Regions from separate parts of the Streptomyces sp. NBC_00158 genome, predicted to be linked through region 2. Evidence: riboswitches for the same ligand, from Rfam matches in the RefSeq annotation. Region 2 holds a riboswitch; the other holds the start of a gene.
What was found. Region 2 has a riboswitch for S-adenosylmethionine ahead of OG553_RS24420 (aminotransferase class V-fold PLP-dependent enzyme). Riboswitches for the same ligand answer to the same signal wherever they lie in the genome.
Positions count from the first base shown of each region.

Region 1: linked by a shared signal. The riboswitch ahead of thrC (threonine synthase) and the one ahead of OG553_RS24420 (aminotransferase class V-fold PLP-dependent enzyme) in region 2 are both predicted to bind S-adenosylmethionine.

Region 1 covers NZ_CP108161.1:3,272,267-3,287,216, forward strand. Annotated here, with positions in the region: gene OG553_RS14920 (hypothetical protein) at 1-92, shown strand, start outside; gene OG553_RS14925 (Uma2 family endonuclease) at 152-730, shown strand; gene groL (chaperonin GroEL) at 823-2,442, opposite strand; gene OG553_RS14935 (cold-shock protein) at 2,777-2,983, opposite strand; gene OG553_RS14940 (MoaD/ThiS family protein) at 3,405-3,683, opposite strand; gene thrC (threonine synthase) at 3,727-5,001, opposite strand; SAM riboswitch class I at 5,019-5,157, opposite strand; gene OG553_RS14950 (glucosyl-3-phosphoglycerate synthase) at 5,385-6,335, shown strand; gene OG553_RS14955 (trehalose-6-phosphate synthase) at 6,430-7,887, shown strand; gene OG553_RS14960 (4a-hydroxytetrahydrobiopterin dehydratase) at 8,668-8,982, opposite strand; gene OG553_RS14965 (Twin-arginine translocation pathway signal) at 8,984-10,231, opposite strand; gene OG553_RS14970 (hypothetical protein) at 10,477-10,731, shown strand; gene otsB (trehalose-phosphatase) at 11,290-12,159, opposite strand; gene OG553_RS14980 (DUF3263 domain-containing protein) at 12,409-12,690, opposite strand; gene OG553_RS14985 (extracellular solute-binding protein) at 12,735-14,024, opposite strand; gene OG553_RS14990 (ROK family protein) at 14,250-14,950, shown strand, end outside.
Region 2 covers NZ_CP108161.1:5,304,281-5,319,230, reverse strand. Annotated here, with positions in the region: gene OG553_RS24460 (glycosyltransferase family 4 protein) at 52-1,194, opposite strand; gene OG553_RS24455 (hypothetical protein) at 1,216-2,358, opposite strand; gene OG553_RS24450 (NlpC/P60 family protein) at 2,384-3,436, opposite strand; gene OG553_RS24445 (NlpC/P60 family protein) at 3,672-4,691, opposite strand; gene OG553_RS24440 (NYN domain-containing protein) at 4,894-6,258, opposite strand; gene OG553_RS24435 (hypothetical protein) at 6,298-6,537, opposite strand; gene OG553_RS24430 (rhomboid family intramembrane serine protease) at 6,651-7,385, shown strand; gene OG553_RS24425 (Lrp/AsnC family transcriptional regulator) at 7,382-7,663, shown strand; gene OG553_RS24420 (aminotransferase class V-fold PLP-dependent enzyme) at 7,731-9,122, opposite strand; SAM riboswitch class IV at 9,350-9,466, opposite strand; gene trpD (anthranilate phosphoribosyltransferase) at 9,556-10,620, opposite strand; gene OG553_RS24410 (cytochrome bc complex cytochrome b subunit) at 10,786-12,423, opposite strand; gene OG553_RS24405 (Rieske 2Fe-2S domain-containing protein) at 12,420-13,478, opposite strand; gene OG553_RS24400 (c-type cytochrome) at 13,475-14,284, opposite strand; gene OG553_RS24395 (heme-copper oxidase subunit III) at 14,361-14,950, opposite strand, start outside.

The DNA.
Region 1 (14,950 bases), 2.0 Mb from region 2:
AAGGCCCCCGCCCGCCGGTGTTCACCCCGTCCCTCACCCCGGACGAGGTCCGCGCCCACGCGACCCGCATCCGCGAAAGGAACCGCCGATGACCAGTCCGCCGCTCCACCGGCGCCGAACACGGGCACCATGGAGTCGAGGAGGCGACCCCATGACCCCCAGCACCGCCGCGCACGCCCAGATGCCGCTGAAGGACTTCGAGACTCTGGCAAGTCGCGCACCCGAGACCGTCACGCTCGAATTCATCAACGGAAAGCTGGAGGTCAAGCCGGTGCCCGACGGCGACCACGACGAGATCATCATGTGGGTCGCGGACCAGTGCATGGCGCACCGCCCCGACCTGCGCCTGTACCGCGAGCGCGGCCTCCGCACCGAGCACTACCGCAACGGCCGCGCCCGGCCCGATGGTGCACTCGCCCCGCAACGGCACTTCGCCGGGCACGGTGAGTGGTCCGATCCCGCAGGGGTGCTGATGACCGTCGAGGTCACGTCACATGACCATGACACCGAGGCCCGCGACAGGCAGGAGAAGCGTGACGGTTACGCGCAGGCGGGCATCCCCGTGTTCCTGCTGATCGACCGCGACAGCGACACCGTCACGGTCTACAGCGCGCCGGAAAACGGACGCTACCGCCTGCGGGAGTCCTGCCCCTACGGCCGAACCCTCGCCCTCCCCGAGCCGGTCGGGTTCGCCCTCGTCACCGAGGCGCTCAAGGACTACGCGCACTGAGCCCCCTCCCCGCAAACGCCCGAGGGCGGCACCCCCTCCGTCGGGAAGGGGTGCCGCCCTCGTTCGAGAACAGCCGATCAGCGCGGGGCCGATCAGAAGTCCATGTCACCGCCCGGCATGCCGCCCGGAGCGGCGGCGGCCTTCTCCGGCTTGTCGGCGATGACGGCCTCGGTGGTCAGGAACAGCGCGGCGATGGACGCGGCGTTCTGCAGCGCGGAACGCGTGACCTTCGCCGGGTCGATGATGCCCTCGGCGATCATGTCGACGTACTCGCCGGTGGCGGCGTTCAGACCGTGGCCGACGGCCAGGTTGCGCACCTTCTCCACGACGACGCCGCCCTCGAGACCACCGTTGACGGCGATCTGCTTCAGCGGGGCCTCCAGCGCGAGCTTCACGGCGTTGGCGCCGGTCGCCTCGTCACCCGTGAGCTCCAGCTTCTCGAAGACCGAGGAGGCCTGCAGCAGGGCCACGCCACCGCCGGCGACGATGCCCTCCTCGACGGCCGCCTTCGCGTTGCGGACGGCGTCCTCGATGCGGTGCTTGCGCTCCTTGAGCTCGACCTCGGTCGCGGCACCGGCCTTGATGACGGCCACGCCGCCGGCCAGCTTCGCGAGGCGCTCCTGGAGCTTCTCGCGGTCGTAGTCCGAGTCGGAGTTCTCGATCTCGGCGCGGATCTGGTTGACGCGGCCGCCGACCTGGTCGCTGTCACCGGCACCGTCGACGATGGTGGTCTCGTCCTTGGTGATGACGACCTTGCGGGCGCGGCCGAGCAGGTCGAGACCGGCGTTCTCCAGCTTGAGGCCGACCTCCTCGGAGATGACCGTGCCGCCCGTGAGGATGGCGATGTCGCCGAGCATGGCCTTGCGGCGGTCGCCGAAGCCCGGGGCCTTGACGGCGACGGACTTGAAGGTGCCGCGGATCTTGTTGACGACCAGGGTCGACAGGGCCTCGCCCTCGACGTCCTCGGCGATGATCAGCAGCGGCTTGCCGGACTGCATGACCTTCTCCAGGAGCGGCAGCAGGTCCTTGACCGAGCCGATCTTGGAGTTGACGATCAGGATGTACGGGTCGTCGAGGGACGCCTCCATACGCTCCATGTCGGTGGCGAAGTACGCCGAGATGTAGCCCTTGTCGAAGCGCATGCCCTCGGTGAGCTCAAGCTCCAGACCGAAGGTCTGGGACTCCTCGACGGTGATGACGCCTTCCTTGCCGACCTTGTCCATGGCCTCGGCGATGAGCTCGCCGATCTGGGTGTCGGCGGCGGAGATGGAGGCCGTGGAAGCGATCTGCTCCTTGGTCTCGACATCCTTGGCCTGGGCCAGCAGGGCGGCGGAGACGGCCTCGACGGCCTTCTCGATGCCGCGCTTGAGGGCCATCGGGTTGGCGCCGGCGGCGACGTTGCGCAGGCCCTCGCGTACGAGCGCCTGGGCGAGGACGGTCGCGGTGGTCGTACCGTCACCGGCGACGTCGTCCGTCTTCTTGGCGACTTCCTTGACCAGCTCGGCGCCGATCTTCTCGTACGGGTCCTCGAGCTCGATCTCCTTGGCGATGGAGACGCCGTCGTTGGTGATCGTGGGGGCGCCCCACTTCTTCTCAAGGACGACGTTGCGACCCTTGGGGCCAAGGGTGACCTTGACGGCGTCGGCGAGCTGGTTCATGCCACGCTCGAGACCGCGCCGGGCCTCCTCGTTGAACGCAATGATCTTGGCCATGTGAAGTGGTCCTCCCGGACAGGGGTGGATTGCTCCGGACCGCGCCCGCGCCCGCGACGGACGGCCTGCGGATCCGGCGGTTCCGTCCCGCCGGGTCCTGCGGGCCTCACCGGCCCGGTCCTCGTTTTAGTAGCACTCTCACCGGGAGAGTGCTAACGCCAATGATTAGCACTCGACCCCCACGAGTGCAAGCGGCTTCAGGCAACACGCGGGCGGCGCGGCGGCGACACGGCGGTGACGCGGGGCGACACGCAGGAGGGGCCCACATCCCTGTCCAGGATGTGGGCCCCTCAAGCTCGTGCGTGCGTCGGTGGCCGATCGCGTTCGCTCCGACTCAGCCGGCCGCGAGCTTGACCATGTCCGCCTGCGGACCCTTCTGGCCCTGCGAGATCTCGAACTCGACCCGCTGACCCTCTTCAAGGGTGCGGTATCCGTCCATCTGGATGGCGCTGTAGTGGACGAACACATCCGCACCACCGTCGACCGCGATGAAGCCGTAGCCCTTCTCCGCGTTGAACCACTTGACGGTGCCCTGAGCCATGCCTAACTCCCCTATTACTGGCCCTTGCGCGGGACCGCACTTCGCGGTCCCGGGTCAGAACTTGCGCCGGAACGCCTCGACCGCGGCTGAATGTATCCGCACCGGTGCTGTCTGCAACAGGTCAATCCGACGAGAAATCTGGACACACGGAAAGCTGGAAATAGGGTGAAATCCAGGGGTATTCCAGGGCAACTCGGGCCAGACAAGAGGCACCAAAGGCCCAAAAGGCGCGCTCATGTTGACTCAATGTCAACCATCCGTCGGCCCGCTCATATGCGGCGGGCAAGAACAGCGGAGGGGACTGCCCCAACTCTACCGCGCCCAATCAAGCAGAATTGCCCCCTCCACTTTTAGCGGAGGGGGCAATTCTGATCTGAACGCGTCAGCCGCGAAGCCGGCCGGGGATCAGCGGATCAGCGGATCAGCAGCCGCCGGCCACGGCGGGGATGATCGAGACGCCGGCGCCGTCCGGCGTCGCCGCCTCCAGGCCGCCCTCGAAGCGCACGTCGTCGTCGTTGACGTAGACGTTCACGAAGCGGCGCAGCTTGCCCTGGTCGTCCAGGACGCGCGCGGCGATGCCCGGGTGGCTCTTCTCCAGGGACTCGATGACCTCGGCCAGGGTCGCGCCCTCGGCCGTGACCTCGGCGGCGCCGCCGGTGTAGGTGCGCAGGATGGTGGGGATGCGGACGTTGACGCTCATGGCGCTACCGCCTTTCCGGATGTGTCAGGTCAGGGGGGAAGGGTCAGGCCAGGCCGGCGGCGCGGAACGCGTCCAGGCTCGGGCGGATGGTGGCGGTCTGGCCGCTGTCGGCGGCCACCGCCTCCAGGGTCTTGAGGCCGTCACCGGTGTTCAGGACCACCGTGGTCAGCGCCGGGTCGAGCTGCCCGTTCTCGATGAGCTTCTTCGTCACGCCGACGGTCACGCCGCCCGCGGTCTCGGCGAAGATGCCCTCGGTGCGCGCCAGGATCTTGATGGCCTCGACGACCTGCTCGTCGTTGACGTCCTCGACGTAGCCGCCGGTGCGCCGCGCGATGTCCAGGACGTACGGGCCGTCCGCCGGGTTGCCGATGGCCAGGGACTTGGCGATCGTGTTCGGCTTCTGCGGGCGGACCACGTCGTGGCCGGCCTTGAATGCGGTGGACACCGGGGAGCAGCCCTCGGCCTGGGCGCCGAAGATCTTGTACGGCTTGTCCTCGACCAGACCGAGCTTGATCAGCTCCTGGAGGCCCTTGTCGATCTTCGTCAGCTGGGAGCCGGACGCGATCGGGATGACGATCTGGTCGGGCAGCTGCCAGCCGAGCTGCTCGCAGATCTCGTACGCCAGGGTCTTGGAGCCCTCGCCGTAGTAGGGGCGCAGGTTGACGTTGACGAAGCCCCAGCCCTCGCCCAGCGGGTCGCCGATGAGCTCGGAGCAGAAGCGGTTCACGTCGTCGTAGTTGCCCTCGATGCCGACGAGGTCGCCGCCGTAGACACCGGCCATGACGACCTTGCCCTGCTCCAGGTCGTGCGGGATGAACACGCAGGAGCGGAACCCGGCCCGGGCGGCCGCGGCGCCGACGGCGCCGGCCAGGTTGCCGGTGGAGGAGCAGGAGAGGGTGGTGAAGCCGAAGGCGCGGGCGGCCTCGACGGCGATGGCCACGACGCGGTCCTTGAAGGAGTGCGTCGGGTTGCCGGAGTCGTCCTTGACGTAGAGCTTGCCGGTGACGCCCAGCTCCTTGGCCAGGTTCTCGGCGTCCACGAGCTTGGTGAAGCCGGGGTTCAGGCTCGGCTTGGAGGCCACGTCCACCGGGACGGGCAGCAGCGGCGCGTAGCGCCAGATGTTGTTCGGACCGGCCTCGATCGCGGCGCGCAGGGCCTCCGGGTCGCCGAGCGGGAGCTCGTAGGCGACTTCCAGGGGGCCGAAGCACTCGACGCAGGCGAAGATGGGGCCGAGCTCGAAGCGGGTACCGCACTCGCGACAGGAAAGTCCGGTGGCGGGTCCGAGGTCGACAGAGGTGGCGACAGTCTGTGCAGCCATGATGGCGAGGCCCTTTCTCCTCATCTTCCCCATGGCGCACTTCGCCATGAGACGGAATTGGCACCTTCCCTAGCCGGGGCCTCGCGCTTGCGAGAACCGACTGGAGGGTTGCCGGGGCTTCAACGGGCCGTGTCCCTCTGCCCCTCTGGATGAGCGGTATGGCACCGGCACACGCGCTCTGTGGCGCGCCGGTGCGTTTGTTCCGCGGGACCCCCGGCATGCGGTGGTCTCTCGCGTTGTTCAAGACTGTAACCGAAGGGACGGGTGGTTGAGACAGCCGTCCGAACCGCGAGATGGATCACAATTCGGCGCAAATCCGCCGAGCGTGAGCCGAGCGTGAAGTGTCTGGGTAGTGCCGCAGAGAAGCGCAGGGAGTGCTGAGAGTGCTGGATGAGGTGGAGCGCTGGCTGGCAGACCGCTCCTGGTCCGCCGCCGACCGACCGCTCGACCAGCTGCTCGACCGGAAACGGGCGGCCGGGACGACGGTGAGCGTGGTGCTGCCCGCGCTCGACGAGGAGGCCACCGTCGGGGAGATCGTCGAGATCATCCGGCGCGACCTGATCGAGGCCCCGCCCGTCCCCCTGGTGGACGAGCTGGTCGTCGTCGACTCCGGCTCCTCCGACCGTACGGCGGAGGTCGCCGCGAAGGCCGGCGCCCGCGTGGTGCACCGGGACTCGATCCTGCCCCGCATCCCGACCCTGCCCGGCAAGGGCGAGGTGCTGTGGCGCTCCCTGCTGGCCACCACCGGGGACGTCGTCTGCTTCGTCGACGCCGACCTGCGGGACTTCGACTCCGCCTTCGTCTCCGGGATCGTCGGACCGCTGCTCACCGACCCGCAGGTGCAGTTCGTCAAGGCCATGTACGACCGGCCCCTCGGCGACGCGCCGGGCCAGGGCGGCCGCGTCACGGAGCTGGTGGCCCGCCCGCTCCTCAACCTCCACTGGCCCCAGCTGGCCGGCTTCGTCCAGCCACTGGGCGGCGAGTACGCCGTACGCCGCTCCCTGCTGGAACGCCTCCCCTTCCCCGTCGGGTACGGGGTCGAGCTGGGCCTGCTGGTGGACGCGCTGCACACGGTCGGACTGGACGCGCTGGCCCAGGTGGACGTGGGGGTCCGGCTGCACCGCCACCAGGACGGGCAGGCCCTGGGCCGGATGGCCGCCGCGATCTACCGCACCGCCCAGCTGCGGCTCTCGCGCGGGCACCTGGTGCGGCCGGAGCTGACCCAGTTCGAGCGGGGGCCGGACGGGTTCGTGCCGCGCACGTACGCCGTGGACACGGAGGAGCGGCCGCCGATGGCGGAGGTCAAGGAGTACGCGGGGCGGCGCGTGGCGTGACGCGGCCCTGCTCTGCCCCACCCTTGACCAGTACGTGACGAACCGGACATTTCCCGGACGTTTGAGCGAGCGGGCCCCGGGCTAGGTTCGCGACATGGCTTCTCAGGTACTCGTCGCCGCCAACCGCGGCCCGCTCTCGTACGCCCTCGACGCCGACGGCACCCTCAGCGCCCGGCGCGGCGGCGGCGGCCTCGTCTCCGGACTCTCCGCCGCGCTCGCGGCGCAGCCGGAGGCCCTGTGGATCTGCGCGGCCCTCTCCGAAGCCGACCGGGAGGCCGTCCGCCGCGGAGTCTCCGAGCCGGGCGTCCGGATGCTGGACATCGACCCCGAGGTGTACGACGACGCGTACAACGGCATCGCGAACTCCGTGCTCTGGTTCACCCACCACCACCTCTACGACGTCCCCCGCGAACCCGTCTTCGACGCGGGGTTCCGGCGGCGCTGGGCCTCGTACACCGCCTACAACCGCGCCTTCGCCGAAGCCCTGGCCGAGGAGGCCGCCGAGGGCGCGTCCGTCCTCGTCCAGGACTACCACCTCGCCCTGGTCCCGGGGCAGCTGCGGGAACTGCGGCCGGACCTGCGGATCGCGCACTTCACGCACACGCCGTGGGCGTCCTACGAGTTCCTTCGGATGCTGCCCGACGACGTCCGGTCCCAGCTCATGTGGGGGATGCTCGGGGCGGACGTGGTCGGCTTCCACACCTGGCCGTGGGCGCACGCCTTCATGAACTGCGCGAACATCGACGACGAGCGGGGCATCGCCTCCTCGAAGTTCCCCTCCGGGGTGGAGCCGGCGAAGGCCCGCTACGTCGACAAGCACCCGCTGGGCCCCGTACGGCACAAGCGGACCTACGTCAGGGTCTTCGCCCTCGGGGTGGACGCGGACGACCTGCGGGAACTGGCCCACCGGCCGGAGGTCGACGACAAGCTCGCCGGGCTGCGGGCGGAGGTGGGCGACCGCAGGACCATCGTCCGCGTCGACCGCACCGAACTGTCGAAGAACATCCTGCGCGGGCTCCTCGCCTACCGAGAGCTCCTGACCACCCACCCCGAGTGGCGCGGCCGCGTCGTCCACCTGGCCTCCGCCTACCCCTCCCGGCAGGACCTGAAGGTGTACCGGGACTACACCGAGTCGGTGCGCGAACTGGCCGGGGAGATCAACACGGAGTTCGGTACGGACGACTGGCAGCCGGTCCTCGTCTCCGTCCAGGACGACTTCGCCCGCTCCCTGGCCGCGTACCGGCTGGCGGACGTGGCCCTGATCAACCCGGTGCGGGACGGCATGAACCTCGTTGCGAAGGAGATCCCGGTCGTCTCGGAGGCGGGCTGCGCCCTGGTCCTCTCCACCGGGGCGGGCGCGTACGCGGAACTCCGCGCGGACGCCCTGACGGTCAACCCGTACGACGTCACCGCGACGGCCGAAGCCCTCCACGAGGCCCTCACCATGCCCGCGCACGAACGCGCGGAACGCACGAAGCGCCTGGCCGCATCCGCCACGACCCTCCCCCCGGCGGCCTGGTTCGAAGCCCAGCTGGAGGCCCTGCGGGGGTAAGGGGCTCGCGGTGGGGGCCCGCTATCTCCCCCGCGAGGGGGTGGGGGCGGGGGCGGGTCGGTGGCTGCCCGCCCACCTCCCCGTCTGCGGGGCGGTGGGGTGGGCCGGCGGGGTCCCCTCGGGCGGTCTCAGAGCAGGTTGGGGGCTTCCCGTCAGTCCCATCGTCCTTCCGCGTCGGGCCGGCCTGTCAAGGGCGCTCCCTTCGGTCGCGTCGCTACGCGATGTCGCTTCGCTCCACCCTTGACAGACCGACCCGCCACGGAAAGCCGAAAGACTGCCGGGAAACCCCCAAAAGAACGGCACGGTCCAGAGGAGAAGGGACGGGTGTCGCAGCGATGAGGCGAGGGGCCGGGACCCGGCCCGCCGGGCATCCGAGCCGTGCGATCCGCGATTCAGGGCCGGGGGCACGGCTACCCGCACCAAAAGGCGACCCGAGCGGCCTGCGGAGCCTCCAGACGCAACAGATCGCTACGCGCTCCTCATTTCTCAGCGTCCGACGCCCGTCTAGGGCTGAATACCCGCACCAAAGGACGATCAGAGCAGCGCCGGAAGCGGACGGGCGCGTCAGATCGCTACGCGCTTCTCTGATCTCGGCGGCCGGAGACCGTCCAGGGCTGATACCCGCACCGATCGCCTGTTGCATCACTCCGAAGGTTGGCTGTACCTCTTCAGGGCGTTGGTCTCCATGTCATGTCCTCCCTTCCCGTCTGCGCGGACTCGTGCCATCGGTACCGGCAGAGCGAATCCCAGGGCCTCGGAGTACCGGCCCACTAGGCCGTTTCAGTCCAGGGGGAGGGACTGGTGGGCGGCGACGATCGCGTCGATGCGGTGGGCGAGGTCGAAGTCGGCTGCGGTGAGGCGGTGACCGGCGTCGTGGGTGGTGATCGTCGCCCGCAGGTGGTCGATCCGCAGGTCGAGGTCCGCGTGGTGCTGGATGCGCCTGGACCGGTCGGCGATGGTGACGATGGCTGCCACGGCGGCGTGGTAGCGGATCTCGTAGGTGCGGGTGATCTCGTCGCCCTTGCGTTCCCAGCCGGGCAGCCCGGCCAGGTTCTCGGCGATCTGCTCGTCGGTCAGGACCGTCGGTACGCCCATGTCAGCTCCCCTTGCCAACCGGCGCCAGGATCTCTGCGAGGTCCCGGCCTACGGGGGCATCGTGCCACGGACGCATGGCCCGCTCCAGAGTGAGCAGTTCGCGGAACATGCGGGCGGACCGGGTCTCGATGGCGATGTCGACGGCTTCACGGGCGATCTCCACCGCGTGGTCGGGTTCCCGTGCGGTCGCGGCGGAAGTGGCGTGCCGGGCGAGGTACACGCCCCGGTCCCGCCGTGCGCTCGTGGGCACGACGGAGAGGACCTGTGCCCAGAGCGAGTCCGCCTCCCTGCCCAGGCCCAGCCGCCCGTAGCAGGTGGCGCGTTGGACCTCCAGGTAACCGGGTGTCCTTCGGCAGGCGTTGCCCCAGGGCAGGTCGTCGTCCACGCGGGCCAACAGTCCGTCGGCAGTGTCGATGAGACGATCCACGGTGGTCCGGTCGCCGGTGAGGCTCGCGCCGTGCGCCTGTTGCTGCATGGCCATGACTCGGATCTTGGGCAGGACCACGTCCGACACGTCCAAGGCTGCCTCGCACAGGTCGATCACTCCGTACCCGTCCCGTAGGTCCGTCCGTACGTGTGCCTGGTTGACGAGGCTGTAACCGATGAGCTGAGGGTCACGGGACCGTACCGCCATCTCCTGCGTGACACCGCGCCAGAACGCGGCGGCACCGAGATCGCCCGCGTCCTGGTACAGCCAGCCGACCAGCGCGGCGTAGGCGGCCCCCACCCGCAGAAGGCCACGGCGCGCCTCGCCCCTCGCGGAGCGGATCAGCTTGTCGATCAGCTGGTACTGCGCGCTGACGGTACCGATCAGGTCGTGAGGACCGAGATACATGTCAGCTCGGTAATGCCCTTCGAGCTGCTGCTCGAAGTAGTCGACGAGTGCCGGATCCACGTGCTGGGGCGACATCGGCCCAGGGACAAGCGCGGCGGCGGTGACGGAGACGAACTGTCTTCTGTTCACGTCCTTCTCCTGACGGGCCTCGGGGCGGATCCATCCGGCGGGCACGGTGAATCCCAGATCCTCGGGCCAGCGGCCCAGCACGTCGTGCAGCACGATCGCGGTCTCCTCGGGAGGCCAGCCCGGCCGCTCGCCCTCCCAGCGACGCCAGGTGCGCGGCGACACCTCGAAGTGCCGGTCCTGGAGTAACCGCTGCCCGTGCTCGGACAGGCTCTTCGCCGCCTGGTCCATCGTGCGCCAGCCGACGCGCAGCCTCGCAGCTCGCAGTGCGTCATTGCGTTGACTCATGGACCCAGGTTGAGGCGTCATCGCGTCCATCCGCTCCTGTGGCCGCCACATGGCCACCGATGGCCACACGACGACCTGTCGACCGCCGCGCCTGCCCGCCCGTCATCTCGGCATGACGACGAACAGCGCAGAGGAACGACCCGAGTTGCAGGGATGCTGCCGTCCCAGCCCCGGACTGATCGCCCGCGCGGAAGCCGGCTGGGCGAGGTTCCTGCGCAGCGCACCCGAAGAGGCGGAGCAGGACGATGAGTGAGCAGTACGAGTACGTCCCCCACCGCCTCCTCCGCCGACGCGTCCGCGACATCGCCTCCGGCGCCGAAGGCGTCCTCATGGCCGTGATCAACGAGAACGTCTCGGACACGGGCATCGAGCGCTGGATGGAGCTCGCCTACATCCGTGGCGCCTCGGGCCGCGAATTCACCACCGCCGTCACCAACGTCGAACCCGCCCCGGACCAGCCCAAGACGGCCGTCGGCCGCCGAGATCAGAGAAGCGCGTAGCGATCTGACGCGCCCGCAGGTTTCCCGGCTGTCCTGGTCGTCCTTTGGTGCAGGTATCAGCCCAGGACGGTCGCCGGACGCCGAGGAATGAGGAGCGCGTAGCGATCTGACGCGTCAGGGGGCTCCGTAGGCCGCTCTGATCAACCTCTCGTGCAGGTAGCCGCGCACCCGGCCCGGAACGGCGGCATCTGAGGGCCCGGATGCCCGGCGGGCCGGGCCCCGACGCCTCGCCTCATCGCTGACAGGGTCGTCCCTTCAACCATCGACCGTGCCGTTCTTTTGGGGGTTTCCCGGCAGTCTTTCGGCTTTCCGTGGCGGGTCGGTCTGTCAAGGGTGGCCGAAGGCCATCGCGAAGCGACGCGACGAAGGAGCGCCCTTGACAGGCCGGCACGACACGGAAGGACGATGGGACTGACGGGAAACCCCCAAACCGGCCGTGAGACCGCCCGAGGGGACCCCGCCCACCGGCCCGCAGACGGGGAGGCGGGTGGGCAAACACCGCCCCGCCCCCACCACCTCGAGGGGGAGATAGCGGGCCCCCGCCGCGAGCCCCCGCCCCTACCCCCGCAGTGCCCCCGCCAGCTGGGCCAGGAAGGCCGTTACCGCTGCCGGGCCCGGGAGGACGAGGTCGGCTCGGGATGCCAGTTCGGGGACTTCCGCCGAACCGCTGCACACCAGGAGGCCCGGGAGGCCTTCGGTGCGGCGCTTCTCGACCGCCGAGTACGCCGCGAGGTCGCCGAGGTCGTCGCCCGCGTACAGGACGGCCTCGGCGCCGCGCTCGGTGAGGAACTCGGTCAGGGCGACGCCCTTGTCCATGCCCGGCGGGCGGAGTTCCAGGACGGCTCGGCCCGGCTCGACCATGAGGCCGTGGCGGGCGGCGAGCTCCGCGAGGGGTTCGCGGAGGGCTTCGAAGGCCGCCGCGGGGTCTTCGGCGCGGCGGGTGTGGACGGCGAGCGCCTGGCCCTTCTCCTCGATCCAGGTCCCGCGCCACGCGCCGATGGCGTCGAGGAAGCCCGGTAGCTCGGCCCGTACGGCGGCGACGCCCGGGTGCTCGGCGGGGGCGCGGACTATGCCGGTGACGGCGTCCCAGCGTTCGGCCCCGTAGTGCCCGAGGACGACGAGGTGTTCCAGTCCGGGTACTCCGGCGAAGCCGCCGTGGCGTACGGCGACGCCGGCGGGCCGGCCGGTGACCACGGCGACGGCTTCGACCTGGGGCGCGAGCGCGGCGAGCGCGGGGACGGCGTCGGGGTGGGCGCGGGCCTGGTCGGGGTCGGGGACGATCTCGGCGAGGGTGCCGTCGAAGTCGAGGGCGATGACGGCTCTGCGGGGTGCGCGGAGGAGGGCTTCGAGTCCCTCGCGTCCGGCTGCGGTGGCGGGCACGGGCATCGGCTGCGGCTTCGGCTGCGGGTCGTGCGGCTGGCTCCCCATACGGACGACCCTACCGGCGTGGCGCGAGCCCCGCCCAGCCTTCGCGGAGGCCGCTCCAGGCGGGCTCATGCGGGCCCGGCCCGGCCCGGCCAGTGCCGGCGTCCGGCCACCGGGCGACCAGGGCGGCGCACGGGCCAGGGCACGGGCCGACCGGGGCCGGTGCGTCGGGCATCGGGCGGCCGCGGGGGCGCGGGGCGGCTCATGCGGGCCCGGCGCACCACTGGCCCCGCCCCGAAGCCCGCCCCGGAGCTACCGCCGGGCTCGCTGGGCCGCGCGGATGCGGCGGAGGCGGTTGATGGTGCCGGGGGCGTGGGCGAGGGCTCGGGGGTCGTCCATGAGGGCGTTGAGCAGCTGGTAGTAGCTGACCGGGGTGAGTCCGAGGGCCTCGCGTATCGCGCGTTCCTTGGCGCCGGGGCCGGGCCAGCTGCGGCCCTCGTAGGCGAGTACGGCGGCCTCGGCGGCGGTCAGCGGCCCGGGGGCCGCCTCCGCCGCCGCGCCGCTCGTGTCACCCGCCTGCCCGCCGTCCGTCATACGGCCAGATTAACGCCGCCCACCGACACCCCGTCGGGGACGGGTCAGCGCTCCCCGTCGGCCTTGCGCGCGGCCACGGCGATCTCTTCGAGGACCTTGGCGGGCTGTCCCCCGGGGGCGACGGCCTTGCCGATGTTCTGCTTGACGTCCTCGCTGACCCCGGCCCAGGACTTCTTGCCGACCGGGTAGAGCCGGGCGTTGGGGAGGGCGGTGAGGAAGGTCTTCAGCTGGGTGGCCGAGCCGCCCGTGCTGTTGGCCATGGCCCGGTAGCCGCTGGTGGTGACGGGGAGGAGGTCGTACTGGTTGGTGAAGGTGGTCACGTTCTTCGCGGAGAAGAGGTGGTCCAGGAACTTCCCGGACTCCTTCTTGTGGCCGTTCTTGAAGGCCATGACCCAGTCGGCGACGCCCATGGTGGAGTGGTCGGTGCCGTCGATGGTGGGCATGGCGACCATGCCGAACTTCACGCCCTTGCCGGCGGCCTGCTTGAGCAGGGTGGGGTGGCCGTTGAGCATGCCGACCTCGCCGCGCGTGAAGGCGTCGAAGGCGGTCTGGCGGTCGAGCTTGCCCGGTTCGACGGGGCCGGTGAGCTGCTGGCCGACCATCTTGTCGCGGAGGAACTCCAGCGACTTGACGTTCTCCGGGGAGTCGATCGAGTACGCCTCCTCGTTGTCGGTGTAGCCGCCGCCTCCGGAGAGGAGCCACATCATCGTCTCGGCCTGGGCCTCCTCGCGGCCGAGGGGCAGCGCGAAGGGGGTGGGGACGTTGGCGGCCTTGAGCTTCTTGGCGGCGGCTTCGACGTCCGCCCAGCTCTTGGGCTGCCAGGGGGTGTTGCCGTCCTTGGGGATGATGCCGGCGTCGCCGAGGAGCTTGGTGTTGTAGAAGAGCAGCCGGGTGCTGGCGACGAAGGGCATTCCGTACTGGACGCGCTTGACCTTGCCCGCGTCGGCGAGGGGGGCGAGGAAGTCGGCCTCGGTGGTGACGGAGAGCAGTTCGTCGGCGGTGTAGAGCTTGCCGGCTTCGGCGTAGTCGGCGTAGGCGCCGATCTGGGCTATGTCGGGGGCCTTGCCCGCCTTGACCATCGCGGCGACCTTGGCGTCGACCTCCGACCAGGAGTAGACGCTGACCTCGACGTGGACGCCGGGGTTGTCCTTCTCGAAGGCGGTGGCGAGGTTCTTCCAGTAGCCGGCGGAGGAGTTCTGCGGATTGTCCCCGTAGTCGGCCGCCACGACCCGGAGGGTCACCTCGTTGTCCCCGGTGAGGCCGGACACGGTTCCACAGCCCGCCAGTGTCGCCACGGCCAGGCACAGTGCGGCGCCGGTCGCGGCCGGCCTCAGGTAACGGCCCTTCACAGTTCTTGATCCACCCCTGGTTGTACGTACGATCCGACGTAAGGTCTACACCACTTTGGCGGCTCCTCCACATCCGGAACGGGGTGTGCCGCGGACTGTTTCCGGACTGTGTCCGTAAGGCGGTCCTGATTTGTATGCCCGGTCAACAATCCCCTCCAATGGACTAGACCTTTCCCCGCCGAGCACGCGAGACTGTCTGCTGTGAAACCCGTGAAACACGTCATCGCCCTCGATGTGGGCGGCACCGGGATCAAGGCCGCCCTGATCGGGGCGGACGGAACCCTGCTGCACGAGGCACGCCGCGCCACCGGCCGCGAGCGGGGCCCCGAAGCCGTCGTCGAGACGATCCTGGACTTCGCCGCCGAGCTCCTCGACCTCGGCCGGGAACGCTTCGGCGCGCCCGCCTCGGCCGCCGGCGTCGCCGTCCCCGGCATCGTCGACGCCGAGCGCGGCCTCGCCGTGTACGCGGCGAACCTGGGCTGGCGGGACGTACCGATGCGCGACCTGCTCACCGCCCGCCTCGGCGGGATCCCGGTCGCCCTCGGCCACGACGTCCGCACGGGCGGACTCGCCGAGGGCCGCATCGGCGCGGGCCTGGGCGCCCAGCGCTTCCTCTTCGTCCCGCTCGGCACCGGCATCGCCGGCGCCATCGGCATCGCCGGCCGCATCGAGGCCGGCGCCCACGGCTACGCGGGCGAGATCGGGCACATCGTGGTCCGCCCCGGCGGGCCCGCCTGCGGCTGCGGCCAGCACGGCTGCCTGGAGACCCTCGCCTCCGCCTCCGCCGTCAGCCGCGCCTGGGCCGCCGCCTCCGGCGACCCCGAAGCCGACGCCGCCGACTGCGCCAAGGCCGTCGAGTCCGGCGACGCGGCCGCCCGCGAGGTCTGGCTGGCCGCCATCGGCGCCCTCGC
Region 2 (14,950 bases):
GAAGCCGGGGAGGCCCGCCAGGGCCGAGCGGTGCGAGCGGCGCGTCAAGAATCAAAGCAGCGCGCGGAGGCCTTCGGCCAGGTGGTCCCAGCGCCACTGGCGTTCGACCCACGCCCGCCCCGCCTCGCCCATGCGCGCGCGCAGTTCCGGGTCCCGGAGCAGGGTGATGACGCGGTCCGCCGCGTCGTCGGGGTCTCCGCCCCGGACCACCCAGCCGGTCTCCCCGTCCAGCACCGCGTCCGGCGCCCCGCCCGAGTCGCCCGCGACCACCGGGAGGCCGGTCGCCGAGGCCTCCAGGTAGACGATCCCGAGCCCCTCCACGTCCAGCCCGCCCCGCCGGGTCCGGCACGGCATCGCGAAGACGTCCCCCGCCCCGTAGTGGGCCGGGAGCTCCGACCAGGGGACGGCTCCCGTGAAGACCACCGAGTCCGCGACCCCCTTCGCGGCGGCCAGCGCCCGCAGGTCCGCCTCGTACGGGCCGCCGCCGACGATCAGCAGCACCGCGCCCGGCACCGCCGCCCGGATCCGCGGCATCGCCTCGATCAGGGTGTCCTGCCCCTTGCGCGGGACCAGCCGGGAGACGCACACCACCACCGGCCGGTCGGTCAGGCCCAGCCGGGCCCGGACCTCCGCGCCGCCCGAGCCGGGGTGGAAGGTCTTCTCGTCCACCCCCGGCGGCAGCTGGACCATCCGCGCCGCCGCCCGGTCCGTCACCGCCGAGGCGATCCGCGAGCGCGTGTACTCCCCCAGGTAGGTCAGGGTGTCGGTGCCCTCGCCGATCCGCCGCAGCAGCTGCCGCGCGGCCGGCAGCTGCGCCCAGCCGGCCTCGTGCCCGTGCGTGGTGGCGACGATCCGCCGCGCGCCCGCCCTCCGCAGCGCCGGGCCCATCAGCCCGAGGGGGGCCGCGGCGCCGAACCACACCGACTCGCAGCCGTGTTCGCGCAGCAGGGACACCGCCCGTCGGGTCACCCGGGGCGTCGGCAGCAGCATGGTGGTACGGTCGCGCACCACCTTGAACGGCTGCTCCGCGTCGAAGGCGGCGGTGGCCTCGCGGCCCTCCGCACCGTGCTTCCACGTGGACGCGTAGACGACGACCCGCTCGGGGTCCAGCCGCAGCGCCATGTTGTGCAGGAAGGCCTGGATGCCGCCCGGGCGCGGCGGGAAGTCGTTCGTCACGATCAGCGTCTTGTGCATCCCCGCCAACGTACCGGACCGCTACCGCAGCTCCTGCCGCAGCGTCTCCCGCCAGGCCTCCGTCAGCCCGGCGGCGTCCGTCCCCAGTGCCCGTTCCAGCGCCACCGGCAGCGGTTCGCGGCCGGCCAGTTCGTACAGCCGGACCAGCGCAGCCTCCCCCCAGCGGGCGGCGACGAGCCGGCAGGCCAGCCAGGCGCCCTCGTACGCGCGGGCCGCCGCCGCCGGGTCCCCGCCGAAGGCGAACGCGTCATCGGCCGGGAGCGCGCCCGGCAGCTCTCCGCGCCGCACGGCGCGCGCGAGCTCGGGGGCGCCCTCCCCCGGGGTGGTGGGGGTCCCCCGGTACGCCGCCCAGTCCGCGAAGCCCTCGGACAGCCACTGCGGGGTCCGTGCCGAGGTGGCGGCGCGGGTCGCGACGTGCGTGACCTCGTGGGTGAGGACGATCCGCCGCCCGGCCTCCGAAAGGCCCGCGTAGCCCTCCGGGTTGACGACGACCCGGTCGGCCGGGGCCGGCCCGCCCCCGGTGCTGCCGGTGGTGACGGCCCCCAGGCCCCGGTAGGTGTCGGCCGGCCGTCCCAGCAGCGCGGCCATCGCGTCCAGCGTCGCGGGGGCCAGGACCACCACCCGCCCCGCCCACGGCCCCGGCCAGGCCGCGCTGACCGCCGGTACCGCCCGGTCGGCCGCGGCCGCGAGGTCCGCCAGCTCCCGCGGGCTGCGGCCGACCCCGAGGACCAGGCTGTGCGCTCCGCGTACGACGGCCGGATCGCCCTGGTCCCACAGCTGCGCAGGCGCCCCGGGGGCGGGCCGGTCGGCGGTGACCCGCCAGCCGGTGCCGGTCCGGGTCAGCTCCACCTCGCGGGCCGAGGAGGCCGGGGCCGCGTCGTGGCCGGCGAGCCGGTAGCGCAGCTCCGCGCGCACGGAGGCCCGTACGCCGTCCTGCCGGACCGAGGCGACCCGGTACGACCAGTCCTCCAACGGGATCCCGGCGAGCCGCGCGGGCGGGGCCGCCGACCAGTCGGCCACGGCCCGCCGTACGGCCGCGTCGTCGGGGGCCGAGGGGGCCGAGGGGGCGGAGGGCGCCGGGTCGGTGCAGCCGGCCAGCGCCGGGAGCGGGCACAGCGCGAGCGCGAGGAGGCGTACGGCGGTGCGGCGGCGGACCGGGGTCATCCGCCGATCGTACGCACGGCCCGGCTCAGGGCCGGGTCACGGAGGACACCGGCATCATCCCGACGGGGTCGTACCGCACCCGCGCGCCCGGGTACGGGGCGTGCACCACCTGGCCGTTGCCGACGTACATGCCGACGTGGCTGGCGTCGGAGCGGTACGTCACCAGGTCCCCGGGCTGCGCCTGCGACAGCGGGACCCGCCGGCCCGCGTACCGCTGGGCCTGCGAGGTGCGCGGCAGGGACACCCCGGCCTGGCGGTAGGACCACACCATCAGCCCGGAGCAGTCGAAGCCGGAGGGGCCGGTGGAGCCCCACACGTAGGGCTTCCCGACGGCTGCCCGGGCTGCCATCACGGCGGCCATGGCGCGGCCCGAGGCGCGGCCGCCGCCGGAGGGCAGGTCGGGCAGGACGTCGGCGTGGCCCCGGCCGCCGGAGCGGGAGGCGCGCTCGAAGTCGGCGCGCTCCTCGGACGGCATGTCGTTGAGGAGCCGACGGGCGGCGGCGAGCTTCGCCGTGACGGACCGCTTCTGGGTGGCCACCTCGGTGCGCAGGGTCTCCAGTTCGGCGAGCTTGCGGGAGGCGTCCTGGCGCTGCTGCCCGATCCGCCGCTGCTCCTCGCGGAGTTCGCCCAGCTGCTGGGCGCGGCGGCCGCTGAGCCGGCCCAGGACGGCGGCCTTGTCGAGGTATGCGGCGGGGTCGTCGGAGAGCATCAGCTCGACGGTGGGGTCCAGGCCGCCGGAGCGGTACTGGGCGCCGGCGAAGGTTCCGAGGACCCCGCGCATGGTGTTGATGCGGTCCTGGCCGCGGGCCACGGCGTCCTGGGCGCGGCTGATCTCGGCGCGCAGGGCGTCGGCCTTCTCGCCGGCCTCGTTGTACCGCTCGGTGGCCTGTTCGGCCTCTTCGAAGAGCCGGTCGACCTGGGCGCGGGTGCCTCCGGCGGGTTCCTGGGGGAGCCCGGGGGAGGCGAGCGCGGGTGCGCCCGTGATGGCCACGGCGGCGCCGGCCGCGGCGGCGGTGAAGACGGTGACCTTGGTGTTCCGGTCGAGGCCGCTGGGCCCGGGCCGGCGGTGGGACGCCATGGGGTACCGCTCCCTTCCGCTGCGCGTGGCCCGGGTCCGCCCTCCGTGGACGGCCGTGTGCCGGGTTCCGCGCTGGCAGACAGTAGCCGTGCGGCCACGCACCGGCCAACGGCCGTCGGGGGGCCCACATGCCGGTGCCCCGCCTCAGACGCAGGTCATGGGCGGGGCGTGGGGTCAGTGCGGGTCCGTGCAATTCGCCCGGATGGGCGGTGTGGGGCGCGTGGCGGCCGTGGGGTCAGATGCGGACGCCGAACTGGAACGGCATGTTGTCCATCGACTCGTACTTGACGCCGCCGCGCGGGTTGGAGGCGTGCAGGGTCATGTTGTTTCCGGCGTAGAGGCCGACGTGGTGCAGGTCGTCGTAGAAGAAGACCAGGTCGCCGGGCTGGAGCTGGCTGCGGCCGATGCGGGTGCCGTCGTTCGCCTGGGTGTAGGTGGTGCGGCTGATGCCTACGCCGGCCTGTCCGTAGGCCCATTGGGTCAGTCCGGAGCAGTCGTAGGCGCTGGGGCCGGTGGCGCCCATGATGTACGCGCTGCCCAGTTTGGTCTTCGCGGCCGCCAGCGCGGCTCCGGCGCGTCCGGAGGCCTTCACGGCGGGCGCCGCCTTCTGTCCGGCCGCGCTCTGCCCGGCTTCCTCCTCCTTGAGCCGGCTGCGGTCCTGCGCGCTCAGCGTGTTGAGGAGGGCCTGGGCCTCGGCGAGCTTGTCCTGGGCGGCCTTCTTCTTCTCGCCGAGCTCCTTGCGGGTGGCGTCGAGGTCGGCGAGCTTGCCGGCGGCTTCCTGGCGCTGCTGGGCGAGGGCCCGCTGTTTGGCCCGGATCCTGGCCACGGCCTCCAGCTGGCGGCCGCTCAGCTGCTGGAGGGTGGAGGCCTTGTCGAGGTAGGTCTCGGGGTCGCCGGAGAGCAGGAGGGCGACGGAGGGGTCGATGCCGCCGCCGCGGTACTGGGCGGTGGCGAGCGAACCGAGGGTGTTGCGCAGGCCGTTGAGCTCGTCCTGGTCGCGGGCGACGGCGTCCTGGAGCTGCGCGATCTCCCGTTCGAGCTCCCTCTGGTGCTCGCGGGCCCCGTTGGACTTCTCGGTGGCCTGCTCGGCCTCCTCGTAGAGGGCGTCGACCTTGCTCTTGACCTCGTCCTTGTCCGGTCCGGCGGGGGCGGCCACGGCGGAGTGCGCGGAGAGGGCGACCGCCGCGGCGGCGGTGGCGGTGAGCACGGTCACGCGGGTGCGGGCCGGCTGCTTGGGTCGACGGTGGGACGCCACGGGGGCGGGCTCCTTCTGCCTGGGGATCACCCTCGCCCGCACCCGAACGGGTGAGCTACCGCACGAAGGTTTGAGCGGACCCTAGCGACCCGTCCTTGATCACTTCAAACCCCCTGCAGAAAAAATCCCGACGCCCTTCCGCTTCCTTCACACAGGCCCAACGCTGCGTGCCGAGAGGCTGACGGTACGTCTTCCGCTTGCGTCACGAAACGCGCGAAAGCCGCTTCAGGAGCAGTGCGGACGTCACCGGCCGGGCGCCCGCCTTCGCCACCCCGTCGGCGACCTCCCGGTCGGTGGAGACCACCACCACCGGACGGCCGGGCGGCTCGGCCCGCACCAGCTGGCGGATCAACTCGTCCGCCGTCACACCCGCCTTGGAGAACAGCACCCGCACCCCGCGCGGCGGCGCGAGCAGCACCGGCGCCGCCAGCTCCGCGCCGTCGAAGACGCACGTCATCTCGGCGCCCGTCTGCGCGGCCAGCATCGACAGCCCGCCCAGCAGCCGCAGCCGCTGCTTCTCCAGCGGCATCGTCGGATAGCCGGTCTTCGTCACGTTGTAGCCGTCCACCACCAGGTGCGCCTGAGGGAGCGCCAGCAGCTGGTCCAGCAGCGCCGGATCGGTCTCCGACAGGGCGCGCGCCGCGATGTCCTTCGGCGTCATCCGGCCCGGCTCCACCGCGTCCACGGTGTCGGCCGGCCGCGTCGAGACCGGCGGCAGCGCCAGCTCGCGGCGCAGTCCCGCCGCCGCGTCCAGCACGGTGTCCAGCAGCAGCCGCAGCCGCATGTCCTCGATGCTGCGCCCCTCCCGGGTGGCCCGGCGCGAGGTCTCCAGCGCCGACTCCACCTCCGCGAGACGGGACTTCAGGCGCCGGGACTCGCTCTCCGCCGCGGCCACCTGCGCCGCCGCCTCACCGCGGATCCCGTCGATCTCCCCGCCCAGCTTGCGCAGGGCCGCCTCGCCGCGCTTGACGTCGCTCAGGGCGCTGCGCAGCTTGCGCTGAAGCGATTCCGCTTCCTTCCGGGCGGCCTCCAGCTCGGCCCGCACCTGCTCGCCCCCCGAGCGCTGGGCCTCCTTCAGGTGGGCCAGCTCCTCGCGCAGCCGCTCCAGCTCCCGACGGGTCTCGTCGCCGACCCGCTCGGCGTCGGCGCGCTGCGCCTCCTCACCGGCGGACGCCACCAGCTTGACCCAGCCGGCCGGACGCAGCACGTACGCGGCGGCCGCCACGTCCAGCGGGTCCGCCGCGGCGGGCGGGGCACCCGACTCCAGTGCCCCGGCCAGCTCCGGCTGCGCCTCGCGCAGCTTCTCGGCGATCCGGCTGCGGAACACCCCGTCGGTCTCCACGGCCGCGGCCATGGCGTTGCCCGCGAACTTGGCGCGCCTCGTCGGGGTGAACCGGGCGTACTGGCGCAGCTGTGCCGGGAGGTCCCCGACCGTCAGACCTCCGAAGGCCTCCGAGACGATCGCGACGACCCGGCGCCGCACGCCTTCCGGCAGCGGGCGGTCGAGGACCTCCGCGGCGTCGCCGGCCGCGTCGGCCGGCCTCGCGCCGCTTGCTGGCTCCACAATCCGTCACCCCTACCGTGATCTACTGTGGGCCCGGCTCCCTCAGGAGTCGGTGCCCGGCCTGTCCACGAGCTCGATCTGGTCCACCGCGTTGCACCAGCGGCAGCGGACCGACTCGATGGTCTCACTGACCACCTCGCGCTCCTCGACCTTGGGCTCCCCGGCGAGATCGAGGTGGACGTACTCCACGACCTTCGACGAACGGGTGACATCGAACCGCGTGAGGTTGCCGCACAGGGTGCAGCGCCACCGGGTGGTGTCGGTCGGCAGGGGAACCGTCATCAGGCCGCTCTCTCCTTCGTAGCTGATTCAATTAAAGCCCTACGCCGCGGTCGACGGACCGCAGCACGTAACCCTACGGCCTGGCACCACCCTCAGGTGGGTCCGCCTGCGTCATGCTCTGTCGCATGATCGTAAAGTGGCGGACCCTGTGCGATGCCGCCCGGGGGCCCGTGGTCACGTACGCGCTGATCGCCGCGTGCTGCGCGGTGTTCTTCCTCGGGCCCGCCTCTGGCCTGAACCCGGCCTACGGGACGGGCGATCTGCTGATCGAGACGGGGACGGCGTACTTCCGGCACTGGGGCGTCGTCCCGGACGAGCTGTTCTCCGGGGCCGGACGCCCGCTGCTGACCCCGCTGACGGCGCTCTTCGTCCACGGCAGCTGGCTGCACCTGCTCGGGAACATGCTGTTCCTCCACGTCTTCGGGACGATGACGGAGCAGCGGATGGGCAGGGCGCCCTTCCTCGTCTTCTACGTCTGTACGGGATACCTCGCGCTGGCGGCCTACGCGGCGGCCAACGCCTCCTCGGACCAGACCCTGGTGGGGGCCTCCGGGGCGATCTCGGCGGCGCTGGGGGCCTTCCTGTGCCTGTTCCCGCGGGCCCGGGTGACCAGCCTGTTCCCGTTCCTGCTCTTCCTGCCGCTGCGGTTCCCGGCGTGGATCGTGCTGCTGTTCTGGTTCGGCCTCCAGTGGCTGGCGGCGCAGCGCGCGGGGAGCGGTCCGGGGGTGGCCTACCTGGCCCACGTGGTGGGCTTCTCGCTGGGCTTCTGCTACGCGTGGGCCCGCTATCGCCGTACGACTAGAGTGAGGAGACCAGTGACTGCCGGCGAGGGAGACAGCCAACCGTGATCACCGCGATCGTGCTCATCAAGACCAGCGTGGACCGGATCCCCGAGATCGCCGAGTCCATCGCGCAGCTGGACAGCGTCAGCGAGGTCTACTCCGTCACCGGTACGTACGACCTGATCGCGCTGGTCCGCGTCGCCCGCCACGAGAACCTCGCGGACATCATCCCGGGCCGCATCAGCAAGATCCCGGGCGTCGAGGCCACCGACACGCACGTCGCGTTCCGCACGTACTCCCAGCACGACCTCGAAGCAGCCTTCGCCATCGGCCTGGACGCGTAGCCGCACCGCTGCGCGGGGCCTCCTGAGGGCTCCGCCCCCAGACCCCGCGCCTCAAACGCCGGCGGAACTACACCGCCGGCACGCAGCGGCCCTCTTCCGTGCGGTACTGCCACTTCGCGCCGTCCTCGACCAGTTCCCGAACGGCCCTCACGAACCGCTCGACGTGCTCGTCCGGGGTACCGGCCCCGAAGCTGACCCGGATCGCGTTCAGCGACCGCTCCCCCGGCGCCGCCTCCGGCGCCCCGCACTCGCCCTGGGCCTGCGGCTCGCTGCCCAGCAGGGTGCGCACCAGCGGGTGGGCGCAGAACAGCCCGTCCCGCACCCCGATCCCGTACTCGGCGGACAGCGCGGCCGCGAAGTGCGAGCTGTTCCAGCCGTCGACCACGAACGAGATGACGCCGACGCGCGGGGCGTCGTCCCCGAACAGGGACAGCACCCGCACCGCCGGGACCTCCGCCAGGCCCTCGCGGACCTTCGCGATCAGGTGCTCCTCCCGGGCGACGAGGTTCTCGAAGCCGGCCTCCCGCAGCGCACGGCAGGCGGAGGCGATCGAGTAGACGCCGATGACGTTCGGGGAGCCGGCCTCGTGGCGGGCGGCGGTGGTGTGCCACTCGACGTCGACGCCGCCGTCCTCGCGGCGGGCCACCTTGCGGGAGGCCCCGCCCCCGGCGAGGTACGGCTCGGCCTGCTGGAGCCAGTCGGCGCGGCCGGCGAGCACGCCCGAGCCGAAGGGCGCGTACAGCTTGTGCCCCGAGAAGGCGACCCAGTCCACGTCCAGCTCCCGTACGGAGACGGGGTGGTGGGGGGCCAGCTGGGCGGCGTCCAGCACGATCCGCGCGCCGTGGGCGTGCGCGGCGGCGGCGAGCTCCTTCACCGGCCACAGCTCACCGGTGACGTTGGAGGCGCCGGTGACGCAGACCAGGGCCGGGCCGTACGGGTCGCGGTCGGCGAGGGCCCGCTCCAGGGTGGCGACGGCCTCGCCGGGGGTGCGGGGGGCGTTGAGGTAGGTGACGCGGGCGTCTCCCCAGGGCAGCAGCGAGGCGTGGTGCTCGGTCTCGAAGACGAACACCCGGCAGTCGGCGGGCAGCGCGGCGGCGAGCAGGTTGAGGGAGTCGGTGGTGGACCGGGTGAAGACGACCTGGTCGGAGGGACGGCAGTCGAGGAACTCGGCCACGGTGACGCGGCTCTGCTCGAACAGGTCGGTGGACAGCTGCGAGAGGTAGCCGGCGCCGCGGTGGACGCTGCCGTAGTACGGGGCGTACGCGGCGACGTCGTCCCAGACCCGCTGGAGCGCGGGGGCGCTGGCCGCGTAGTCCAGGGCCGCGTAGGTGACCTCGCCGCCGGTGACGAGGGGGACGGTGACGTCCCGGCCGAGCACCGGCAGCGGCCCGCCACAGGCGGGGCCCTCGGCGGCGGTGTCGCAGGCGGTGACGGCGGCGGCGTTCAGGGATGCGGACATGGCGGTATCTCCCGGCAGGCAGGGCTGAATGGCTTCGGTGTGCCCGTACGCGGGTGCGGCGGCGCGGCGACGGCGGCCGTCAGGGGGTACGGGAAAGTCCTCGGACTGATCGGGGGTACGCGGAAGGGACCCTGATCCGAGGGTTGAAGAAGGGGCGGATTCGCCCTATCGCATTCGCTTGCTCACGGAAAACGCTCCTCGAGAGACCAGGACCCCTGGTGTCGAGGGATCCGCGCTTGCCGTAGACCTCGCTGCCTACGGCCTGGTCATCACCCGGGGCACCCCGCCACGGAAGGAGGGTTGCCGGACAGCAAGCCGGGGCCTAATCGCTGTCACTCGTGACCTTGGAGAGCATCCTGCCACAAGATCCCGTACGCGCAAGACCCCGGTCCACATCGTGGACCGGGGCCGTGTCCGGACGGACCGCTCGGGATCAGGAGTTGCTGGCCGCCACCCAGCGCTCCAGCGCCGCGCGGGCGGCCCCGGAGTCGATGGACTCGGCCGCACGGGCCATGGCCGCCACCAGCTGCTCCTCCAGCGTGCCCGTGCCGGGGTCCAGCGCCACCAGGGCGCTCGCCGAGTTCAGCAGCACCGCGTCGCGCACCGGGCCCGTCTCCCCCGCCAGCAGGCGGCGGGCGACGTCCGCGTTGTACGACGGGTCGCCGCCTCGCAGGGCGGAGATGTCGACCGTCGCGATGCCGACGTCACGCGGGTCGAAGGCGTGCTCCGTGACCTCGCCCTCGCGGACCCACCACACCCGGGAGGTGCCGGTCGTCGTCAGCTCGTCCAGGCCGTCGTCACCGCGGAAGACCAGGGCGGAGGTGTTCCGTTCGGCGAGCACCCCGGCCATGATCGGGGCCAGCCGCGGATCGGCCACGCCGACCGCCTGCGCCTTGACCCGGGCGGGGTTGGTGAGCGGGCCGAGGCCGTTGAACGCGGTGCGCACCCCGAGGTCGCGGCGGGCCGAGGCGGCGTGGCGCAGGGCCGGGTGGAAGACGACCGCGGCGCAGAAGGTGATGCCGGCCTCCTCGGCCACCTGCGCCACCCGCTCCGGGGTGAGCGCCAGGTTGACGCCGAGCTTCTCCAGGACGTCGGAGGAGCCGCTGGCGGAGGACGCCGCCCGGTTGCCGTGCTTGACGACCTTGGCGCCCGCGCCGGCGGCCACGATGGCGGACATGGTCGAGATGTTGACCGTCTTGGCGCCGTCGCCGCCCGTGCCGACGATGTCCACGGTCCGCCCGGGCACCTCGATCACGTTAGCGTGGGCGTACATCGTCCGGACCAGACCCGTGTACTCGGCCACGGTCTCGCCCTTGGCCCGCAGGGCCACCGCGAAGCCCGCGATCTGCGCGTCCGTGGCCTCGCCGCGCATGATCCGCTCCATCGCCCAGGCGGTGTCCTCGCTGGCGAGGTCCCGGCCGCTGAGCAGCGCCTCCAGGATGCCCGGCCAGCCGCGGGCCGCCACGCTGTCGCCGCCTGCCGGGGTCGCAACGTTCATGGTCAGCTCCTGCTGCTCGTCGGGGTCCTGCGTCCAATGGAAAGGATCTCAAGCCTATCCAGCCCCGGAGACGGCAAAGAGCCCCGTCCAGTGACTGGACGGGGCTCTCGCCGTGGCGACACCAGGACCGGACGGAGCCGGTCCCTCAAGCGGTCGAGCCGGAGATCAGTGGTGGCCGTGTCCGGCCTGGATCTCCTTGTACTCCTCCACCGTGGGCTTCGGAATCTGGTTGTTCTCCGCGTAGAAGCCCTTGCTGAGCTTCGCACGCAGCTTCTCGGTACGCGTCACCTTGCGCTCGACACCGTTCTCGTCGACCGTCGGGCCGATCTCGGCGGGCTTGTACTGCTCGTGCGCGGTGAGCGTGTGCAGCTTGCCCTGCGACAGCGGCTCGTGGACCTCGACGAACTCACCGTGCGGCAGGCGCTTGATGATGCCGGTCTCGCGACCGTGCAGCACCTTGTCGTGGTCCCGGCGCTGCAGGCCGAGGCAGATCCGCTTGGTGACGATGAACGCCAGGACCGGGACGACGAAGAAGCCGATCCGGACGAACCACGTGATCGAGTTGATCGACAGGTGGAAGTACTGGGCGAACATGTCGTTGCCGCCGCCGATGAGGAGCACGATGTACTCCGCGATCCAGGCGACACCGAAGGCCGTACGGGTCGGGACGTTGCGCGGGCGGTCCAGGATGTGGTGCTCGCGCTTGTCGCCGGTGACCCAGGACTCGATGAACGGCCAGACGGCGATGGCGCCGAGGACCAGCGGGAAGAGCAGCAGCGGGATGAACACGCCCAGGACGAGCGTGTGGCCCCACAGGTTGATCTCCCAGCCCGGCATGGCTCGGATGAGGCCTTCCGGCATACCCATGTACCAGTCGGGCTGCGCACCGGTGGACACGTGGTCCGGGCGGTACGGGCCGAGCGCCCAGATCGGGTTGATCGAGGCGATCGCCGCGACGGCCGCGATGACACCGAAGACCAGGAAGAAGAAGCCTCCGGCCTTGGCCATGTAGACCGGCAGCAGCGGCATGCCGACGACGTTGTTGTTCGTCTTGCCGGGGCCGGCGAACTGGGTGTGCTTGTGGAAGAACACCAGGATCAGGTGCGCGACCAGCAGGCCCATCATGATGCCGGGCAGCAGCAGGATGTGCACCGAGTAGAAGCGCGCGACGAAGTCGCCGCCCGGGAACTCCCCGCCGAAGAGGAACATCGACAGGTAGGTGCCGACGACCGGGACGGAGAGGATGGCGCCCTGCATGAAGCGGACACCGGTGCCCGAGAGCAGGTCGTCCGGCAGCGAGTAACCGGTGAAGCCGGTGAACATGCCGAGGACCAGCAGCAGGAAGCCGAAGATCCAGTTGACCTCACGCGGCTTGCGGAACGCGCCGGTGAAGAAGACGCGCATCATGTGCACGACCATGGCCGCGACGAAGATCAGCGCCGCCCAGTGGTGGATCTGGCGGATCAGCAGGCCACCGCGGACGTCGAAGCTGATGTCCAGGGTCGAGGCGAAGGCCTCGGACATCATGACGCCCTGCATCGGCACGTACGAGCCGTGGTACACGACCTCGTTCATGCTCGGGTGGAAGAACAGCGTCAGGTACACACCCGTGAGGATGATGATGATGAAGCTGTAGAGGCAGATCTCACCCAGCATGAAGGACCAGTGGTCCGGGAAGATCTTGCGCATGTTGGCCTTGGCGAGGCCGTAGATGCCCAGGCGGCCGTCCGCCCAGTCCGCTACGCGCTCGCCGCGCGACGCGTTGCGCGCCGGGCCGGCCGAGGTGTTCGTGGAGGTGCTCATCCGCGCTCCCAGAATGCAGGACCGACGGGCTCTTCGAAGTCGCCGTGCGCCTCGAGGAAGCCTTCGTCATTCACGCCGATCCGCAGCTGCGGAAGCGCGTGACCGGCCGGGCCGAAGATGACACGGGCGCCGTCGGAGAGGTCGAAGGTGGACTGGTGGCACGGGCAGAGCACGTGGTGCGTCTGCTGCTCGTACAGGCTGATCGGGCAGCCGACGTGGGTGCAGATCTTGGAGAAGGCGACGATCCCCTCGTGGGACCACTCCAGCTCCTGCTTGTCCTTGATGTCCTCCGGCTGGATGCGGACGATCATCAGGGCGGCCTTGGCGATCTGGACCTGGAAGTCGTGCTGGTCCTCCTCCAGGCCTTCCGGCATGGCGAAGGTCAGCGAACCGACCAGGACGTCCTCGGGACGCAGCGGCTCCATCGTGTTCTGGTTGATGAGCAGCTTGCCCTTGGACCACAGGGTCTTGCGCAGCTTGTCCTCGGGCAGCGGGCCCAGGTCGCGCATGATCACGACGGCGGAGAGCGGCAGCAGGGCCAGCGCGCCGAGCATCGTGTTGCGGATGAGCGGGCGGCGGCCGATGCCGGACTCGTTCGCACCGTCGGCGAAGTCCTGCATGACCTTCGCCTTGACCTCCGGGGAGGCGGCGATCTCGTGGCGCTCGTCGGCGACCTCGACGTCGGACATCAGCGTGCGGGCCCAGTGGACCGCGCCGGCGCCGATGCAGAACAGGGCCGTGCCGAGCGTCAGACCCAGCGCGAAGTTCAGCGCGCTGACCTTCCCCACGGGGAAGATGAAAACGATCTTGTCGACCGGGATGGTCACGTACGAGGCGATGAAGCCGATCGTGGCCAGCATCGACAGCGTGAACAGCATCGCGACCGTGCGCTCGGACCGCTTGGCGGCCTGCTCGTCGATGTCCTGGATGCGCGGCTTGTGGACCGGGAGGCCGGGGTCCGCGAACGGGTCGTCCGCGACCGCTACGGCACCGTGGTGCGCGTCGCCCTGCTCGCTCGGCAGGTGCTTGTCTTCGGGAATGTCTTGGCTACTCATGACTTCTTGGCCTTAGCGGTGTGGGCCGCGACCCAGACGGCAACAGCGATCAGCGCACCCAGACCGAAGATCCAGCCGAACAGACCCTCGGAGACGGGACCGAGGCCGCCGAGCTTGAGGCCACCGGGGCTGGTGGACTTCTCGCCGTTGACGTTCTCGAGGTACGCGATGATGTCCTTCTTCTGCTTCTCCGGCATGGTGCTGTCCGGGAAGGAGGGCATGTTCTGCGGGCCGGTGAGCATGGCCTCGTAGATGTGCTTCGGCGAGACGTCCTCAAGGTTGGGGGCGTACTTGCCGTTGGTCAGCGCGCCACCCTCGCCGGTGAAGTTGTGGCACTGCGCGCAGTTGTTGCGGAACAGCTCGCCACCAGCGGCGATGTCGGCACCAGCCGGGTCGTACTGCTTGGCGGTCGGCGTGATCGGGCCGGCGCCGAGCGACGCGATGTACGCCGCGAGCTGGTCGATCTGGGGCTGGGTGTAGATGTTCGGCTTCTTCGGCACCTGGGCGCCGGGCTGCTGGGCGGGCATGCGGCCCGTGCTCACCTGGAAGTCGACGGCCGCGGAGCCGACGCCGACCAGGCTGGGGCCGTCAGTGGAACCCTGACCGCCGGTTCCGTGGCAGCTTGCGCAGCCCACGGCGTAGAGCTTCTTGCCCTCCTCGATGGCGAGGGACTGGGCGGTTTCATCGGCCTGCGCCTTGCCCGCGGGCGCGAAGGCGGCGTACAGCCCCCCCGTGACCGCCAGCGCGAAGAGTAGAACGACGACCGCCGCCAGCGGATGGCGTCGTCGTGCGGAGAGCTTTTTCACGGATTACCCCGGTGTCAGGATCTTCTGCGTCGGTGTTTCTGGACGGTGTGCCGAGCGGTACCCGGCGACGTGATCGCTACTTGATCAGGTAGATCGTCGCGAAGAGGCCGATCCAGACGACATCGACGAAGTGCCAGTAGTAGGACACGACGATGGCCGACGTGGCCTGTTCGTGGGTGAACCTCTTGGCCGCGTACGTCCGGCCGAGGACCAGCAGGAAGGCGATGAGACCGCCCGTCACGTGCAGACCGTGGAAGCCGGTGGTCAGGTAGAACACCGTGCCGTACGGACCGGACGAGAGGGACATGCCCTCGTGCTTGACCAGCTCGGTGTACTCGAACACCTGGCCGCCAATGAAGATCGCACCCATGACGAACGTGATGATGAACCACGTCCGGAGCTTCTTCACGTCACCGCGCTCCGCGGCGAACACGCCGAGCTGGCAGGTGAGGGAGGAAAGCACCAGGATCGTGGTGTTCGTTGCCGAGAAGGGCAGATTCAAGGCCTCGGCCTGCTCTGTCCAGTACTCGGCACCCGTCACGGATCGCAGGGTGAAGTACATCGCGAAGAGGGCCGCGAAGAACATCAGCTCGGAACTCAACCAGATGATGGTTCCGACGCTGACGAGGTTCGGCCGATTGACCGTCGGGTGCGCGTGCCCGGTAT